2 regions of the Sanguibacter sp. Z1732 genome follow, and region 1 is predicted to be linked to the other one. Evidence: riboswitches for the same ligand, from Rfam matches in the RefSeq annotation. Region 1 holds a riboswitch; the other holds the start of a gene.
The links. Region 1 has a riboswitch for FMN ahead of ACRRRO_RS17665 (ABC transporter permease). Riboswitches for the same ligand answer to the same signal wherever they lie in the genome.
Positions count from the first base shown of each region.

Region 2: it holds a riboswitch for FMN, as region 1 does, so the genes downstream of both, ACRRRO_RS01415 (hypothetical protein) here and ACRRRO_RS17665 (ABC transporter permease) in region 1, are expected to answer to the same signal.

Region 1 covers NZ_CP194857.1:3,387,896-3,391,099, reverse strand. The annotation lists partial or broken gene ACRRRO_RS17670 (ABC transporter substrate-binding protein) at 1-388, opposite strand, end outside; gene ACRRRO_RS17665 (ABC transporter permease) at 397-1,170, opposite strand; FMN riboswitch at 1,258-1,393, opposite strand; gene rpe (ribulose-phosphate 3-epimerase) at 1,462-2,127, opposite strand; partial or broken gene ACRRRO_RS17655 (RsmB/NOP family class I SAM-dependent RNA methyltransferase) at 2,174-3,204, opposite strand, start outside.
Region 2 covers NZ_CP194857.1:212,437-215,640, reverse strand. The annotation lists gene hemL (glutamate-1-semialdehyde 2,1-aminomutase) at 1-1,310, shown strand, start outside; FMN riboswitch at 1,382-1,509, shown strand; partial or broken gene ACRRRO_RS01415 (hypothetical protein) at 1,494-1,871, shown strand; gene ACRRRO_RS01410 (RibD family protein) at 2,114-2,629, shown strand; gene ACRRRO_RS01405 (riboflavin synthase) at 2,642-3,204, shown strand, end outside.

The sequences.
Region 1 (3,204 bases):
GGATCTCATCGTTCCCGGCGATCACCACGTCCTCCTCCCCCGCTTCCAGAGCGCCGAACAGCGACTCCGAGGCGCCGTGGTGGCGCAGGTCCACCTCCAGACCCTCGGCCTCGAAGTATCCGGCGTCCTGCGCCAGGTAGAACGGCGCGAACTGCACGTCGGGGATGTAGGTCAGGCCGATGGTCACCTCGGTCGACTCCGCGGCGTCGGGTTGCTGCCCGGCGCCGGCTCCCTCCTCGTCCCCCGGCCCGGACTGTCCGGCGCAGCCCGCCAGCACGACGGCGAGTGCGGCCGCAGCGATCGTCCCCCGGGCGCGGGTGGTACGCCGTCGGCCCCGGTGGCCGCGGATGCGGGGGCGGGAGCGGCGGAGGGCGGCGGGTGCGTTCATGGTTCTCCTTACCAACGCAGTCGTCGTTCCAGGTAGCGGATCGCGAAGAAGAAGGTCATCGCCAACACCGACAGTGCGATGAGGACGGCGAACAGGCCGGCGGTGTCCTGCCGGTCCCGGTAAACCGTGAGCAGCATCCCCAGGCCCTGACCGCCCATCACGAACTCCCCGACCACAGCGCCGGTGACGGACAGGACGAAGCCGTTACGTACCCCGGCGAGCAGGGACGGCAGCGCCAGCGGTGCCTCGATGTGCCAGAGCAACCGGCCCCGGCCGGCTCCGTCCACCCGGGCCGCATCGATGACATCGGGGTCCAGCGTGGTCAGGCCGAGGGTCGTGTTGATCAGGATCGGGAAGAAGACCAGCAGGGCACATAACAGCGCGATCGGCACCAGGCCGTACCCGATCCACAGCACCAGCAACGGCGCCAGCGCCACGGCGGGGATCGCCTGGGTCGCGGCCACGTAGGGTCCCAGGGCGGCGGAGACAGCCGCCGAGCGGGCGATCAGGTAACCCAGCGGCACCGCGACCATGAACCCGATGAGACAGCCCAGCAGTGCCTCGGCCATGGTGGTGGTGGCGTATCCGGCCAGGCCACCCTCACGCCACTCGGTGAGCAGCCGCGGGCCCAGGGCGCTGGGCGCTGGCAGGGAACGGGAGTCCAACGACCACGCGAGGAGTTCCCAGCCCAGCAGCACCGAGATGCCGGCCACCACCGGGGCCAGGACGCTCAGCGCGGGTCCTGCTCGGGGCGCCACCAAGGTGACGGTGCTGCGGGCCACGGCGGCCTCTCCTTCCCAGGCGTGACCCGGGGTCCGCCTGGGTTGCGCGGCGCAACCTCGGCCGGCGCCGATACGTATCGGCGCCGCGTGCATCCTCCCCCATCCGGACTTTCACCGTCGGTCCCGGAATTCCACCAGGTCAACCGCCCGCCGCACGAATGCGTAGGCCGGGTCGCGGACTATCACCGCCGGTTCGGACTTTCACCGACCCCGGAGCACGTCTCTTGCTGACCTTATTGTGCCACATCCGGGTCCGGTCGTGCCCGCACGGCCCTTTCCCCGGGAGGCCCGTCAGGCCGGGTAGGCGGCGGTGGCGAGGTCGCGCAGGGCGGCGATTTCCGCGTTCGGGTCCGCGGCCCGGTACACCGCGGATCCGGCGACGAACATGTTCGCACCGGCGCCGGCGGCCTGGGCGATCGTGTCACGGGAGACCCCGCCGTCCACCTGCACCCACACGTCCAGGCCGGCTTGCTCGATCGCGCGTCGGGCCCGGGTGATCTTCGGCAGCATTGAGGTCAGGAACGGCTGGCCGCCGAACCCCGGTTCCACCGTCATCACCAGGACCATGTCGAACTCGCCGAGCAGGTCCAGGTAGGGCTCCACCGGGGTGTCGGGTTTCAGCGCGATCCCGGCGCGCGCACCTGCTTCACGCAGCCGCCGGGCCAGCCGGATCGGGGCGACGGACGCCTCGGCATGGAAGGTGACCGAGGCCGCACCCGCCTCGGCGAACTGCGGCGCCCAGGTGTCCGGGTCCTCAATCATCAGATGAACATCGGCCGGGGTGGAGACGTGCTCCAACAGTGCCCGTACCACCGGTAACCCGAACGTCAGGTTCGGGACGAAGTGGCTGTCCATCACGTCCAGATGCACGAAGTCGGCGTCGCTGATCCGTTCGACCTCCTCGGTGAGCCGGGACAGGTCCGCGTTCAGCACACTCGGTGAGATGAGGATCGCCATGGCTCGCCAGCCTACTTCCTCGACCGGCACCTCATGGCCGCGGCCGTCACCGCCGGATCAGTGCCAGGAACATCGCGTCGGTGCCGTGCCGGTGCGGCCACAGTTGCGCCATCGGCCCGGTGAGGTCATCGGGCGGGGTGACCGAGACCCGGCCGAGCGCGGCAGCGGCGCCCAGCAGCGTGGCGCCGGGGAAGTCTCGCAGCACGTCGGTGACCACCACACTGGTCTCGGCCATGTGCGGGGAGCAGGTGACGTAGGCCACCACTCCCCCGGGACGGACGGCGCGCAGGGCCGAGGTGAGCAGTTCCCGCTGCAGGGTGGTCAGTGCGGCCAGGTCCTGCAGGGTGCGACGCCACCGGGATTCGGGCCGACGGCGCAGCGCCCCCAGGCCGGTGCACGGCGCATCGACCAGGACGCGGTCGTACCGACCCGGCTCGGCGGTGCCCACGTCGCGACCATCACCGGTGCGCACCTCCAGTCCCGGCAGTACGCCTCGCACCGCCCGCACCGAGTCGGCCACCAGCGCCGCCCGGTGCGGGGCCAGTTCGTTCGCGGTGAGCACGCCTTCGGGCGCGCGTTCGGCGAGCAGGGCGCCCAGGAGTGCGGATTTGCCGCCCGGGCCGGCGCACAGGTCCAGCCAGGTGGAGCGGTGCCCTCCAGATCGGTGTCCGCCAGAGCCAGGGTGACCAGTTGGCTCCCCTCGTCCTGTACGCCGACGGTGCCGGCGCGCACGGCGGCCAAGGCGCCGGGGTCCCCGGAGGTCAGCATCTGCGCCGTCGGCGCCCACCGGCCCGGTGTGGCGGTGTCGGCGGGCAGGTCCCCGGGAACGGCCAGGCCGGGACGCAGGCACAACGAAACCGCCGGCGCGGTGTTGTTGGCCGCCAGCGCCGCCTCGACCTGGTCCGCGCCGGCCTCCGGTCCCAGTGCGGCCCGGATTGCCCGGACCACCCATGCCGGGTGGGAGTGGACCATGGCGGCGGCGTCCACGTCCAGTCCGGTGTCGGTGACCGGCCTGGGCAGTTGTGTGAGCCAGTGCTCCAGTGCATGTTCGCTGATCCGGCGCAGGATCGCGTTGAC
Region 2 (3,204 bases), 1.0 Mb from region 1:
ACGATGATCTGTTCACCCGGGCACTCGGCGTCATCCCCGGGGGCGTGGACTCCCCGGTCCGTGCCTACGGCTCCGTTGGCGGCAACCCCCGCTTCGTCGCCGCGGCGTCCGGTGCTCGCATCACCGACGTCGAAGGACGCACCTACGTCGACCTTGTGGCCTCGTGGGGGCCGGCACTGCTCGGTCACGCGCACCCCGAGGTCGTCGCCGCCGTCCAGGACGCCGCGGCTGACGGGCTGTCCTTCGGTGCGCCCACGCTCGGTGAGATCGAACTGGCCGAGACCATCCGCGAACGGGTGCCCCCGGCGCAGCGGGTGCGCCTGGTCTCCACCGGAACCGAGGCCACGATGACGGCGGTGCGCCTCGCGCGGGGCGCCACGGGCCGTGACCTCGTCGTCAAGTTCGCCGGTTGCTACCACGGTCACGTCGACTCCCTGCTCGCCGAGGCCGGCTCGGGCGTGGCGACCTTCGGCCTACCTGGTTCCGCCGGGGTCCCGGCGGCAAGCGCCGCACAGACGATCGTGGTGCCGTACAACGACATCGGCGCGATCGAAGCGGTGTTCGCCGAGCGCGGCGAGGAGGTCGCCTGCGTGATCACCGAGGCCGCACCGGCCAATATGGGCGTTGTCGCACCCGCTGCCGGGTTCAATGCGGCCCTGCGGCGTCTCACCGCGCAGCACGGTGCGCTCCTCGTTCTCGACGAGGTGCTGACCGGATTCCGCGTCGGTCCGGCGGGCTGGTGGGGGCTCGAGGGTGCCGAGGAGTCCTGGGCCGCGGACCTCATGACGTTCGGCAAGGTCGTCGGCGGCGGGATGCCGCTGGCCGCGGTTGGGGGTCGTGCAGAACTCATGGAACTCCTTGCCCCGACCGGGCCCGTCTACCAGGCCGGGACCCTGTCCGGGAACCCGCTGGCAACCGCGGCCGGGCTCGCGACGCTCCGGCTCGCCGACGCGAGCGTCTACGCGCACGTCGACCGCGTGGCGGGCGTCATCGCGCAGGCTGCCGGGCAGGCCCTCTCCGCGGCGGGTGTGCCGCATGTGGTCAACCGGGCCGGGAACCTCTTCTCCGTGTTCTTCGGTCCGGACGCCGCGACCGGTGGCGTCCACGACTACGCCGGTGCCACGGCGCAGGAGTCGTGGCGCTATCCGGCATTCTTCCAGGCGATGCTACAGGCGGGGGTGGCCCTGCCGCCGAGCGTGTACGAGGCGTGGTTCCTCAGCGCAGCACACGACGACAACGCTGTGGACGTCATCCTCGAGGCGTTGCCGCGCGCGGCCCGGTCCGCCGCCCGGGCGCTGCCACCTGGTTGATGACGCCGGCGCCGCGGTGCACGGCGGTTTGGCTGTCCCTGGGAAGTGTGCCATGCTGCTGTCCAAGCAACACGTGCTCCGGGGTCGGTGAAATTCCGAGCCGGCGGTGACAGTCCGCGACCCGCGCGTCTGATGACAAGCGGTTGACCTGGTGGAACTCCGGGACCGACGGTGAGAGTCCGGATGGGAGGCAGCACTGTTGGCGCCGCCGTCGAACGACGACGGCGCCAGTGGCATCGTGCGTCCTCAGGCACCCCGGCTCACACCGAGGCAAGAGGAGACCAGGTGCCGGACGACGCTATCAACCGGGCGCTCCAGCGCGCGCTCGTGCTCGCTCGGCGGGGACCGCAGCGCGGTGGCAACCCCCGCGTGGGGTGCGTCATCATCGGTTCCTCCGGCGCCGTCCTCGCTGAGGGTTGGCACCACGGTGCCGGAACCGAACACGCAGAGGCCGCAGCCATGGCGGCGGCTGACCGTTCCACGCTCCGGGGTGCGACCGCCGTCATCACTCTGGAGCCCTGTCACCACAGCGGACGCACCGCGCCCTGTTCGCAGGCGCTGCTCTCAGCCGGGATCGCCCGGGTCGTGTATGCGGTCCGCGACCCCGATCCGGTCGCCGCCGGTGGCGCACAGTGGCTCCGGTCGCAGGGGTTGGAGGTTCGCACCGCACGGGAGGCGGAGGTGCCCGACGACGTCGTCCGCGGTGCCGAAGCACTCACCGAGGCCTGGGTCACCGCCGTGGAGCGTCGGACGCCGTGGGTCCTGGGCAAGATGGCGGCCAGCCTGGACGGCCGGGTCGGGCGGTGGACGGCACCTCGAAGTGGATCACCGGACCGGTCGCCCGCGACCATGCCCACGCGGTGCGCGGTGACGTGGACGCCATCGTCGTGGGCACAGGCACCGTCATCGCCGACGACCCCGCGCTCACCGCACGCCGGGCCGGCGGCACGCTGGCAGACCACCAGCCGCTGCGGGTGGCCGTCGGCCATCGTTCCGTGCCCGCCTCAGCCGCGATCCGCAACGGCCCGGGGGACTGGCTCCACCTCACGACACGCGACATCCCCTCGGTCCTCGCGCGGCTCTGGGATGTCGGCGCCCGCCGCGTCCTGATCGAGGGCGGCCCGACCCTCCTCGGGGCCGCCGTGCGCGCCGGCGTGGTGGACGAACTGCACAGCTACGTCGCGCCGGTCCTGCTCGGAGCGGGCCCGGCCGCCGTCCCCGACCTCGGTGTGTCAACCCTCGCTGACGCGCACCGCCGACACACGACCGACGCACAACACCTGGGTGAGGACATCCTCGTCGTCACCCGACGAGCCTGAGGAGTTCTGGCGATGTTCACCGGACTTGTCGAGGAGGTCGGAACCGTTGACGACCGGACCGATCTTGACGGCGCCGCCGTTCTCGCTGTCACCGCGACCACCGTCCTCGAGGACCTGCGCACCGGCGACTCCATCGCGGTCTCCGGGACATGCCTGACTGTCACCGAACTGGACGAGCGCGGCTTCACCGCCGACGTCATGCCCGAGTCGCTGCGCCGGACGACCCTCGGTTCGCTGGCGCCCGGCGACCCGGTCAACCTCGAACGCGCAGTTCGCGTGGATGCTCGGCTGGGCGGCCACGTCGTCCAGGGGCACGTCGATGGCGTCGGCACGGTCCTGCAGCGCAGACCCGGCCCCCGATGGGACGAGGTCGACCTCGGGATGCCCGTCGCCCTCGCCCGGTATGTGGCCGAGAAGGGATCCATCACCGTCGAAGGGGTATCGCTCACGGTGACGTGGGCCGGCGACGAGGCCTTCGGAGTCGCGCTCGTCCCCACAACTCTGGAGCGGACCACCCTCGGTACGCTGGCTCGGGGGGACAGGGTCAACCTCGAGGTCGACGTCGTCGCCAAGTA